3 regions of the Bradyrhizobium sp. CCBAU 11361 genome follow, and region 2 is predicted to be linked to each of the others. Evidence: predicted binding sites of a transcription regulator. Region 2 holds the regulator's gene; each other region holds the start of a gene.
What was found. Region 2 encodes LexA, which represses DNA repair genes until DNA is damaged. Its sites were predicted from a motif close to TGTTCNNNNTGTGTTCNG; they were not measured.
Positions count from the first base shown of each region.

Region 1: the regulator LexA is predicted to act here: its motif matches at 1,697-1,714, upstream of XI08_RS37905 (DNA recombination protein RmuC).
Region 3: the regulator LexA is predicted to act here: its motif matches at 2,550-2,567, upstream of uvrA (excinuclease ABC subunit UvrA).

Region 1 covers NZ_LBJZ01000196.1:235,226-239,374, reverse strand. Annotated here, with positions in the region: gene XI08_RS37910 (GIY-YIG nuclease family protein) at 72-374, opposite strand; gene XI08_RS37905 (DNA recombination protein RmuC) at 463-1,665, opposite strand; gene def (peptide deformylase) at 1,837-2,361, shown strand; gene fmt (methionyl-tRNA formyltransferase) at 2,568-3,503, shown strand; gene truA (tRNA pseudouridine(38-40) synthase TruA) at 3,624-4,149, shown strand, end outside.
Region 2 covers NZ_LBJZ01000195.1:233,538-237,686, reverse strand. Annotated here, with positions in the region: gene XI08_RS36665 (GAF domain-containing protein) at 1-217, opposite strand, end outside; gene XI08_RS36660 (hypothetical protein) at 438-872, opposite strand; gene XI08_RS36655 (hypothetical protein) at 1,014-1,268, opposite strand; gene lexA (transcriptional repressor LexA) at 1,447-2,148, opposite strand; gene XI08_RS36645 (molybdopterin molybdotransferase MoeA) at 2,324-3,538, opposite strand; gene XI08_RS36640 (hypothetical protein) at 3,767-3,973, opposite strand; gene XI08_RS36635 (HAD family hydrolase) at 4,141-4,149, opposite strand, start outside.
Region 3 covers NZ_LBJZ01000195.1:107,367-111,515, forward strand. Annotated here, with positions in the region: gene XI08_RS36020 (outer membrane protein) at 1-494, shown strand, start outside; gene XI08_RS36025 (outer membrane protein) at 726-1,415, shown strand; gene XI08_RS36030 (outer membrane protein) at 1,640-2,392, shown strand; gene uvrA (excinuclease ABC subunit UvrA) at 2,664-4,149, shown strand, end outside.

The DNA.
Region 1 (4,149 bases), on a different contig from region 2:
CTCGATTCAATCACACCCGCCGCAGCGTACTGGATACCCCGCCTTCGCGGGGTATGACAGCGTCGACAGTGTCATGGTGGTCCGGCTATCCCGGGATAGAGATCATCCCAATTCGGGTTGTGCTGCTCGATCAAGCGGACCTTCCAGGCGCGCTTCCACTTCTTGAGCCGCTTCTCCCGTTTGATCGCATTCTCGGGGTCATCGAATTGCTCGAAATAGACTAGCTTCACCACGCCGTATTCCCTCGTGAAGCTCTCGACCAACTGCAATTTGTGTTCGGCCACGCGGCGGATGAGATCATTCGTCACGCCAATGTAGAGCGTTCCGCCGATCTTGCTGGCGAGGATGTACACGTAGCAGCAGCGTCCGCCCATCTGCCGCCTCTGGGATACTGGGTCGCCCGGTCAAGCCGGGCGACGACAGCGAAATTGTGGCGTCAGCGTACCGGATCTCAGGAGAGAATCACTCCCCCGCCTGGAGCTTCCTCGGGAACAGTTCGGGCGCGCCGGTTGCCACCAGGTGCGGGCCCTCCGCCGGCGCATCGGCCTTGCTGAAATCGAGCTCCTCGATTCGCCCGGCGCGCTTCTCGATCTTGTCGGCGGAGATCAGCACCTGGCGGACGTCCTCGTTGGCGTCGGCAAAATGCTTCTGCAGCTTCAGCACGCGGTCGCGCAGGCGGCCGAGATCGTCGCCGAGCTTGATGACCTCGGTGCGGATCTGGTCGGCGGCATCGCGCATGCGCGCGTCCTTCATGATCTGCTGCATCACCTGGATCGCGAGCATCAGCAGCGAGGGCGACACCAGCACGATTCGGGCGCGATAGGCCTTCTGGATCACGTCGTCGAAACCATCATGGATCTCGGCATAGACCGATTCCGACGGCACGAACATCAGCGCCATCTCCTGGGTCTCGCCGGTGACGAGATATTTTTCCGCGATGTCGCTGACATGCTTCATCACGTCGCCGCGCAGCCGCTGCGTGGCGATCCGCTTCTCCTCGTCGGTGCGGGCATCGTGCAGCGCGGTCATCGCCTCCAGCGGAAACTTTGCGTCGATGCAGAGCGGGCGCTGGTCGGGCAGGAACACGACGCAGTCCGGCCGCTTGCCGGTCGAAAGCGTGAACTGGAACTCGTAGGCGCCCTTCGGCAAGCCGTCCTGGACGATCGCCTCCATCCGCGCCTGGCCGAAGGCGCCGCGCGACTGCTTGTTGGCAAGCACGTCGCGCAAGGTCGTCACCTGCGTGGTGAGGTCGGTGAGATTCTTGTGCGCGTTGTCGATGATGCCGAGCCGCTCGTGCAGGGCGTGCAGGCTCTCCATGGTGTTGCGGGTCGAGTGCTCCATGGACTGGCCGACGCGATGGGTGACCGAATCCAGCCGCTCATTGACCGCGCGCGCCATCTCGGCCTGGCGGCCGGCCAGCGCCTGGGTCATGGCGTCGGCACGGCCGGCAGCTTCGCTCTGGGCATGCAGCATCTGGCTGATGCGCTCCTCGAGCTCGTCGGCGCGGATCGCATTCGCCATCGCGAGTTCCGCCCCGCGCCGCCCCGAGCGTGCAATCACCACGGCGATCACAACCAGCAGGATTAGGACCAGGACACCGAAGCCGATCAGCGCGTCGATCGTGCGCACCGGCCAGTCGCCGGCCACGAAAATGATCTCGTTCATGCCTGCCCTTCTAGCCGATTCGGCTGGCCGCACGAACGAATAGCGAACACTTTCGGTAAATGCCCCGTTAATTTTTATGGTTAACGAAATCTGAAGTTTTATGGTTAGCGGAGAGTTAACGGGGTTCCTGGCCGCATTGACCGCGTCCGGCGCCCGGCTTAAATCGCCGCCATGGCCCTCAGAGAAATCATCATCCTGCCCGACAAGCAGCTGCGTCTGGTCTCCAAGCCGATCGAGAAGGTCACGACGGAGATCCGCAAGCTTGCCGACGACATGTTCGAGACCATGTACGACGCGCCCGGCATTGGCCTCGCGGCGATCCAGATCGCGCAGCCGTTGCGGCTGATCACCATGGACCTCGCCAAGCGCGACGAGAACGGCGAGACCAAGCCGGAGCCGCGCGTCTTCATCAATCCGGAAGTCATCGCCTCGTCCGAGGAGCTGTCGGTCTACGAGGAAGGCTGCCTGTCGATCCCCGAATATTACGAGGAGGTCGAACGTCCCGCGAAGGTCCGCGTGCGCTTCACCGATCTCGACGGCAAGGTGCACGAGGAGGACGCCGAAGGCCTCTACGCCACCTGCATCCAGCACGAGATCGACCATCTCAACGGCGTCTTGTTCGTCGACTATCTGTCGAAGCTCAAGCGCGACCGCGTGATCAAGAAGTTCGAGAAAGCCGCCAAGCGCGCGGAGTAAGTAAGTTGTAAGCGACTGGTGCCGCCGCGAACGCCTCTGCGCTCCCTCCCCCATTGCGGGGGAGGGTGGGGGAGAGGGGTAGCCCAGGAAAAAGTCTAACCGGGGCCAAGAACTAGTCCGCGCTTACGCCGACAGAGCGCGCCGTGTGGCACCCCCCTCCCTAGCCCTCCCCCGCAAGGGGGGAGGGAACGCAGCGAGTTCTGTTGATGCCCCTCCGCCTGATCTTCATGGGCACGCCCGATTTCTCCGTGCCGACGCTGCTCGAGCTCGTCGCGCATGGCCATGAGATCGTGGCTGTCTATACGCGCGCGCCGAAGCCGGGCGGGCGGCGCGGCCTGCAATTGCAGCCGACGCCGGTGGAGGAAGCCGCGCGAAAACTCGGCGTGCCCGTGCTGACGCCGAAGACGCTGAAGACGGAGGAAGCGCTGGAGCAGTTTCGCGCCTTTGACGCCGACGCCGCCGTGGTCGTCGCCTACGGCATGATCCTGCCGCAGGCCATTCTCGATGCGCCAAAGCTCGGCTGCTACAATCTGCACGCTTCGCTGCTGCCGCGCTGGCGCGGTGCCGCGCCCATCAACCGCGCCATCATGGCTGGCGATGCCGAGAGCGGCGTCATGGTGATGAAGATGGACGTCGGCCTCGACACCGGCGACGTCGCCATGGCCGAGCGGCTGGCGATCACGGACACCATGACCGCGGCCGACCTGCACGATCGCCTTTCCCGGCTCGGCGCCGACCTGATGGTGCGCGCCATGGCCGCGCTCGGCCGCGGCGGGCTCCAGCTCAAGAAGCAGAGCGAGGACGGCGTCACCTATGCGGCCAAGATCGACAAGGCCGAGGCGCGCATCGACTGGAGCAAGCCGGCGCACACCGTGCTGCGCCACATCCACGGCCTGTCGCCGTTCCCCGGCGCCTGGGCCGAGCTCGCAGGCGTCAGCGAGAATGCGCGCGTAAAAATCCTGCGCTGCGAACTCGCCAAGAGCTCGGGCGCGCCGGGCGAGGTGCTCGACGACCAGCTCACCATCGCCTGCGGCGAGGGCGCAATCCGCATCATCGAGCTGCAGCGCGAAGGCAAGGCGCGGATGCAGGCGGTCGACTTCCTGCGCGGGGTACCGATGAAGGCGGGCGCGAAATTCACCTGACACTGTCATACCCCGCGAAGGCGGGGTATCCAGTACGCCGAGGCTTCTCGGTTGAACGGAGGGGCCGCGGCGTACTGGATCGCCCGGTCAAGCCGGGCGATGACGGCAGAATTGGAAACGATGCCCCGCTACAAGCTCATCATCGAATATGACGGCGCGCCGTTCTTCGGCTGGCAGGTGCAGGACACGCTGCCGTCGGTGCAGGGCGCATTGGAAGCGGCGGTGAAGGCGATGACCGGCGCGGATCTGCGGGTGCATGGCGCCGGCCGCACCGATGCCGGCGTGCATGCGCGCGGCCAGGTCGCGCATGTCGACATCGAGAAGCAGTTTCCGCCGGGCCGCTTTCGCGACGGGCTCAACGCGCATCTGCGCCCGCATCCGATTGCGGTGCTCGAGGCCGAGATCGTGCCTGATACCTTCGAGGCGCGCTTCTCCGCCGTGAAGCGCCACTATCGCTACCGCATCGTCAACACCCGCGCCAATCTTGCGCTCGACGTCGGCCACGCCTGGCGCGTGCCGCGCCGGCTCGACAGTGATGCGATGCATGCGGCCGCGCAACGCCTGCTCGGCAAGCACGATTTTACGACCTTTCGCGACACCGAGTGCCAGGCCAAGTCGCCGGAGAAGACGCTCGACCAGCTCGACG
Region 2 (4,149 bases):
TCCGCTTGAAATAGGAGTTGGCGAATTTGGTGAGGATCACGGGATGGCCGCTGGCCCAGGCCTTGCCGGGAAGGCCCTCGTCGTATCCGAAACGCAAATTCTCGCTCACGGCCTTGAACGCGGACAGCCCTTCGCCATAGAGGCCGCCGCCGAATTCCAGCCGCATGCGCGTCCGGTCCGGCACCCAGAGTTCAACGACGCGAATGAAGGTTTTCATCGACCGTGTCCGCCGCCTCAAGCCAGTGACAGCATCGGCGATCTGGCCGCGGAGTGGACGTTCAAAATTCAGGCAGAGCCGCGCAAACTTCGTGCGACGGGGAGGCGCGGGGGATCTCCGCGGATTGGATTCTCAGGACGCAAACCGCACCACGTCGCCGGCCACGGCCGGCGATGGCGATTTCGATGCTGGCCCCGACCCGTGAGCCGGGGGAGCTGCCTCAGCCGATCGGCAGGCGGGTGATGGTCGGCCGACCATCGGCGATGACCTGCGGCTTGTGCTCGCGCTCGCCGACGGGCTGGGTCACCGGCAACTGCAGCACGGTCGCGCGCTGGCCTTCGACGAGCTGCGTCACCAGTACGTATTTGCCGTCGGGGAATTCGATCGCGTCGTGATGGCGATCGGGAATGTGCGGATCGATCTTGCCGAACTTGCCGACGCGGGAGTTGATGGTGCGCGTCCAGATCCAGCGATTGTCGTAGCGGACGTTGTCGGCGAAGGCGAGCTCCGTCCCCGGCAGCAGGCAGACCGCGACGGACATGTCGGCTTCAGAGGCGAAGCCGCGCGTCGAGGTGCCTCGGAAAGTGGTCGTGACGATCGTCTCGCCGACTTCTGCGGGACGCGTCGCGACGGCATGCAGACTGTAGTCACACATCGGGTGCTCCTCATTCAGGGATAGCGACCCGCGCCTCCTTCGGAGGCACTAGCCCCTATCAGAGTGGAAGCATGTTAGCGTCTTCTCGGTTGTAGGCAAATCTGCGACTTAGATCCGCAGGCTGCCATCACAATATCTTTTTCAAATGCACGAGGAACAAAGTCCGCTTCTGTGCATTTGGCGTGCGTCCCCGTCAGCGACCAGCAGGTGCCGACCAGCCCGAATATTGCCAGCGGGTTGCGACGGCTTCGCGACGGCGTTGCGGGCATTGCGCAATTGCTCGCTCGTCGTCGTCTGCGCTGCCTTGCGGACATGGTGTGACTGTGCGGCGAAGGCTTGCGACGCTGATGCTGCGATCAGCGTGATCGTGACGGCGCTCAAAACGATCTTGCGCATGATGGTCTCCTCGATCTCCAGCGTCGCGAAGCGATGAGGGCTTCGTGCGGCGTGCCCGAGGATGTACCGCTGGAGAGGGGCCGGATAATCTGTGCAAAACCAGAAAGACTATCCAGCCGGAGCGGACAATCGTCCGCTCCAATCGTCAACGCGCGGGTCGCCAACCGGCGGAGCGCGCTCAGTACTTGCGGTAAAGGCCGATCAGCTTGCCCTGAATCTTCACCCGGTTGGGCGGCAGGATGCGGACCTCATAGGCCGCATTGGCGGGCTCGAGCGCGATCGAGGCACCGCGGCGGCGAAAGCGCTTCAGCGTCGCTTCCTCGTCGTCGATCAGCGCCACCACGATGTCGCCGGTGTCGGCGCTCTCGTTGCGCTGGATCAGCGCCATGTCGCCGTCGAGGATGCCGGCTTCGACCATCGAGTCGCCGCGCACTTCGAGCGCGTAGTGCTCGCCCGACCCGAGCATGTCAGGCGGTACGCTGATGGTGTGGCTGCGGGTCTGCAGCGCTTCGATCGGCGTGCCGGCCGCGATGCGGCCCATCACCGGCACCGCAACGGGGCGTTCGCCCTCGTCCACGGAGGCGCTGGAGCTCGCTCGCACCTTGCCGAGATTGCCCTCGATGACGCTCGGCGTGAAGCCACGCCGGTTGCCGGCGGCGGCCTGGAGCTCGGGCAGCTTGATCACCTCGATCGCGCGGGCCCGGTTGGGCAGACGCCGGATGAAGCCGCGCTCCTCCAGTGCGGTGATCAGGCGATGGATGCCTGACTTCGAGCGCAGGTCGAGCGCGTCCTTCATCTCGTCGAAGGAGGGCGGCACGCCGCTTTCCTTCAAACGCTCGCTGATGAATCGCAGAAGCTCGTATTGTTTGCGCGTTAACATCTCGACCAAATCCCCCGGTTGATGTCGTTCGATTCCGAGACGGTGAATTCAGCGGCGAGCCGCTAGATGCTCGAAACAAATCATGAACGGACACTATATGTTCGATATGTGTTCCGCAACTGCTTAATTTACCGTGAACGCGACAAAGTTCGCGGAACGCGCACGACCTGCGGGTTCAGGCGGGCAGTCGCAGCACCTCGCAAGGCGTGCCGGCCTCGGCCTTGGGCGCGAACGGCGCGCGCACGAGAAGTGCCTGTGCCGCAGCGAGATTCGCAAGCAGCGAGGAATCCTGATGATTGACGGGAAGGGCGACAAGCGTGCCGTCGTCGCGCCGCTCCAGGCGTGCGCGCAGGTAATCTTCGCGCTGGTCATTGGCACCGACCTCGCGGCCGAGCACGGCGCGCTCGCGACGATGATGAATCACCGCGCGGCCCGACAGAGCGCGAATCAACGGCACCATGAACAGGAAGGCGCACACATAGGACGACACGGGATTGCCGGGCAGGCCGATCACACCCATCGCTCCTAACCGGCCGTGCATCATCGGCTTGCCCGGCCGCATCGCGATCTTCCAGAACGCCATCGCGATGCCTTCGTCCCTCAGCGCCTGCTGGACCAGATCGTGGTCGCCGACCGAGGCGCCGCCGGTCGTAATCAGGACATCGGCGCCGCTCTCGCGGGCACGGCGGATGCCGGCGGTGGTGGCCTCCAGCGTATCAGCGGCAACACCGAGATCGACGGTATCTGCGCCCTCCTGGCGGGCGAGCGCGTGCAGGGCGTAGCCGTTGGAATAGACGATCTGGCCGGGACCCGGGCTGATGCCCGGCATCACCAGCTCGTCGCCGGTGGCGAGGATCGCGACCTTCGGACGGCGGCGGACGGGGAGGTGCGGGTGATTCATCCCGGCGGCGAGTGCGAGGTCGCGCTCGGTGAGCCGGGTTCCCATGCGCAGGAGCACGTCGCCCTCGCGGAAGTCGACGCCGGCGGGGCGGATGTGCCGACCGGCGATAGCGGCTTCCTTGATCGTGATGCGCTTGCCCTCGGCGACCGTGTCCTCCTGGATCACGACCGCGTCCGCGCCAGCGGGAACGACGCCGCCGGTGAAGATTCGCACCGCTTCGCCGGCGCCGACTGCTCCCGCGAACGGCCGGCCGCCCGCCGCGACCTCGCCGATCACGGTGAGCTGTGCGTCGACCTTGGCCGCATCGGCCGCGCGCACGGCGTAACCGTCCATCGCCGACATCGCCTCCGGCGGCTGGGTACGCCGCGCCGCGACGTCGCGCGCGAGCACGTGGTGGTAGGCTTCGTCGAGTGGAATCATCTCTTCAGGCAGCGGCTTCACGCCGGCCAGCACCGCGGCGAGCGCGTCAGAAACCGGCATCAAGGCCACGGGGAAGACTCCTGCTGGGCACGTTCGGGCGAATGAACGGGGAACGTTCTATCCGAGTGCGGGCGCAGAGGCAAAACAGCGACGAAGCGGGATAATTCATCCTGTCGCTCGGCCGCCCTTCTATGGAGAACGCAAAGTGCGGCGCGGCATGGTCCGGACGATCAGAAAGACCGGTACGAGTGTGGCCATGGCAAAGACGACAATGACGAGAGCCACGGCCAGCATCGGTCAACGACCGGTTTGCTGGTCCGGACGGGCGTCCGGCGCCACGTCGGGAGCTTTGGGCCCTTGATCCTTGTCGGGCAGCGGATCGGCCCGGGATTTCAGGTCGGCGGCCTTGCTGATCAGCTTGGCGGAAAGGTCAGAATCCGACGTCGTTCTGGCGAATTCGAGCAGGAGAGAGGCCTGCTTGGTGAGGTAGGTCTTGCCCAACACGATGATGCGTCCGTCCGTAGAAGTCCCAACGGACTCAAGAGTCCGGAAGCGGGCATTCCGTTCCCGGAACTCTGTATAAAAATGTACAAAGCGATTTGGTTCCTGATCTCTGGCCAAATCGGTTCCGGGGAACTCCCCGGTTTCACCCGCAGGCCGCTGTATCTCGATCAGATTCC
Region 3 (4,149 bases), 130 kb from region 2:
GCTACCGCTGGCAGTCAGCCAATTGGGTGTTTGGCGTGGAAGGCCAGGGTAACTGGGCTGACTTCAGCGGAAACAACATCAGCCCGACTGCCCTGGGTCAGCAGAACCGTACGCGGATCGATGCCTTCGGCCTGATTACCGGCCAGATCGGCTATGCCTGGAATAACGTTTTGTTCTACGTGAAGGGTGGCGCCGCCGTAGTGGACGACAGATACGACCTCATCGTCGCGCCAGGATTCGTGGGTGCAGGCACTGTCTTCGGTTCGGCCAACGAAACCCGCTGGGGCGGAACGGTCGGCGCGGGTGTCGAATTTGGCTTCGCCCCGAACTGGTCGGTGGGCGTCGAGTACAATCACATCTTCCTTGGCGATCGTAACGTCGACTTCAACTTCGCCGGCGCGTTCGTTCAGACCGAACGCGTCCGCCAGGACGTCGATATGGCTCTCGTCCGCTTGAACTACCGTTGGGGTGGCCCGATCATCGGCAGGTACTGATCGCAAGCAGAGTTTGTCTTCTGACGAAAGGCCGGCCTCGCGCCGGCCTTTTTGCTGCGACTTCCAATTCAATCAGTCAGTAACCATTACGTTTTGTGATTGTTGTGGCTTTTGAGAGACACAACTTGCAGCTTTGCTGGTGTAAGCACGACATCAGTTGGACCGCAGCGTCCGATGCCCTTCCCTACCGTGGAAGGCACAACAGAAACTGGGACTGGGATTAGGTTGAAAATGAAGAAGGTTTTGTTGGCTTCGGCCTGTTTGTTCGCTCTTGCCGCCCCCGCGTCGGCTGCCGATCTTGCGGCTCGCCCGTACACGAAGGCTCCGGTGGCTGTGGCCTCGGTCTACAACTGGACCGGCTTCTACATCGGTATCGTTGGCGGCGGCGCCTGGGAAAACGCTTCGGGCGACCCGAAGATGAAGGGTGGCTTCGTCGGCGGCACCGCCGGCTACAACTGGCAGACCGGCAACGTCGTGTTCGGTGTCGAGGCCGATGGCGCCTGGGCTGACGTCAGCGCTACGGCGACCGGCGCCTCTGTCGTCCCCGGTTTCGGCGTTGTGACCGCAACCGCGACCTCGAAGACCGATGCAATGGGCACCGTGCGCGGCCGCATCGGCTACGCCGTCGACAACGTCCTGTTCTACGGCACCGGCGGCTACGCCTGGATCGACAACAAGATCAGCCTCTCCGCTCTCGGCGTGACCGCGTCGGACAGCAAGTGGCACTCCGGCTGGACCGTCGGTGCGGGCGTCGAAGCGTTCTTCGCGCCGCAGTGGTCGGTCAAGGGCGAGTACCTCTATCGCAGCCTCGGCGGCGAGACCTACTTCTCGGGCGCCCTCCCCACCGGCACGCTCAACTTCCACACCGTGCAGGTCGGCGTGAACTATCACTTCGGGGGCCCGGTGGTCGCGAAGTACTAAGCTTCGCCACCGACGTCACATCGTCACGAAAGGCCGGCCTCGCGCCGGCCTTTTTGTTTTTCGCGCCTAAGTATCCAGTCCAGCCGCTCGCTAGCGTTTTTGGAGAGGTGTGGCGCCTCGGTGACACAACCTTTGGATTTAATAGTGTAAAGCAATGCCATCAGTTGGGTCGTTAGGTCCGCTGCTTTTTGCCGACAAAGAGAAACGAAACTGGGGAATTTGAAATGAAGAGGATTGTGCTGGCTTCAGCCAGTTTGCTCGCACTCAGCGCGTTGGCACCTGCCTCGGCGGCCGACCTGGCGGCCCGCCCCTATACCAAGGCGCCGATCGCTGTGGCCTCGGTCTACAACTGGTCCGGCTTCTATATCGGCCTCAACGGCGGCGGCGCCTCGAGCCGCAACTGCTGGGATCTCAACTCGGTCCTCGGCGTGGCCGTCCCCGTTACCGCTGAGGGCTGTCACAATGCGACCGGCGGCCTCGTCGGTGGCCAAATCGGTTATCGCTGGCAGTCGGCCAGCTGGGTATTCGGCCTCGAAGCTCAGGGCGACTGGGCCAACCTGAAGGGCTCGAACACGAGCTCGCCCGCAGCGCTCGCGCCGCTGGTCAACCAGACAAAGATCGATGCGCTCGGCCTGTTCACCGGCCAGGTCGGCTATGCCTGGAACAACGTGCTCTGGTACGTGAAGGGTGGCGCGGCCGTCACGCACGCCAAATACAACGGCCTGTTCGGCGGCGTGGTCATCGACAGCGCAAGTGAGACGCGTTGGGGTGGCGTGGTCGGCACCGGCCTCGAATTCGGCTTCGCGCCGAACTGGTCCGTTGCGATCGAATACGACCATCTGTTCATGGGCGGCCGCGATGTCAGCTTTACGGTTCTCGGCGTCAACGACCGTATCGACCGCATCAAGCAGGACGTCGACATGGGCACTGTCCGCCTCAACTACACCTTCGGCGGCCCGGTCGTGGCGAAGTACTGAGCTTCGACGTCACATCGTCACGAAAGGCCGGCCTCGCGCCGGCCTTTTTGTTTTGGCGGTACATTCAGCGCAGTTCCGCACGCCCTGCTGCTGCCAGATGCCGCCAGCACGCCAACAATCCGTTGACGATTCGCAACTCGCACTGGAAATCCGTCGCTGTTCTTCCTACGTTCGCTGACAACCCCATCGGCGCCGATCCCGGTTCCGGGCAAAGCGCGCCTTCACCCTTGGCGCGGTTGCGCGTCTTTGGGATTCCCTAGGGACCACCGGGATGGATGAAGTGATCAAGGCGAAGCGCCAACAACAGAACGCGGGCTCCAGCCTGCGCGCAATTACGATCCGTGGCGCGCGCGAGCACAACCTCAAGAACATCGACGTCGAGATTCCCCGCGACAAGCTCGTGGTGTTCACCGGCCTCTCCGGCTCCGGCAAATCCTCGCTCGCCTTCGACACCATCTATGCCGAGGGCCAGCGCCGCTACGTCGAATCGCTGTCGGCCTATGCACGCCAGTTCCTGGAGATGATGCAGAAGCCCGACGTGGACCAGATCGACGGCCTGTCGCCGGCGATCTCGATCGAGCAGAAGACGACCTCGAAGAATCCGCGCTCCACCGTCGGCACCGTCACCGAGATCTACGACTACATGCGCCTCTTGTGGGCGCGCGTCGGCGTACCCTATTCGCCGGCCACCGGCCTGCCGATCGAGAGCCAGACCGTCTCGCAGATGGTCGACCGCGTGCTGGCGCTGCCCGAGGGCACGCGCCTGTACCTGCTCGCCCCCGTCGTGCGTGGCCGCAAGGGCGAGTACCGCAAGGAGCTCGCCGAATGGCTCAAGAAGGGCTTTCAGCGCGTCAAGATCGACGGCACCTTCCACGAGCTCGCGGAAGCGCCGACGCTGGACAAGAAGTTTCCGCACGACATCGACGTCGTCGTCGACCGCATCGTGGTGCGCGCCGACATCGGCCAGCGTCTCGCCGAAAGCTTTGAGACCGCGCTGAAGCTCGCCGAGGGCCTTGCCGTCGTCGAATTCGCCGATGCGCCCGCTGCGGCGCCGGCCGAGGAAAAGAAGAAGACCGCAAAGATCCACGACAAGAGCGGGCCCGAGCGCATGCTGTTCTCGGAAAAGTTCGCCTGCCCGGTGTCCGGCTTCACCATCCCCGAGATCGAGCCGCGCCTGTTCTCGTTCAACAATCCCTACGGCGCGTGTCCTGCCTGCGGCGGCCTTGGCGTCGAGCAGCATGTCGACGAGGATCTCGTCATCCCCGACAAGGAGCTCGCCATCGGCAAGGGCGCGATCGCGCCCTGGGCCAAATCGTCGTCACCCTATTACGTGCAGACGCTGACGGCGCTCGGCAAGCACTACAAGTTCACGCTGACCACCAAATGGAAGGATCTGCCCAAGAAGACGAGAGACGCGATCCTCCATGGCTCCGGCGAGGACGAGATCAAGTTCTCCTATGAGGACGGGGTGCGCTCCTACGACACCAAGAAGCCGTTCGAGGGCGTCATCACCAACATCAACCGCCGCTACCGCGAGACCGAGAGCGAATGGGCGCGCGAGGAGCTGGCGAAGTATTTCCACGACGTGCCCTGCGGCGCCTGCAACGGCTTCCGGCTCAAGCCCGAGGCGCTCTGCGTCAAGGTCGGCACCAAGCACATCGGCGAGATCTCGGAGCTGTCGGTCAAGAAGGCCGGCGAGTGGTTCGAGACCGTGCCGGAGGCGCTGAACAAGCAGCAGAACGAGATCGCTGGCCGCA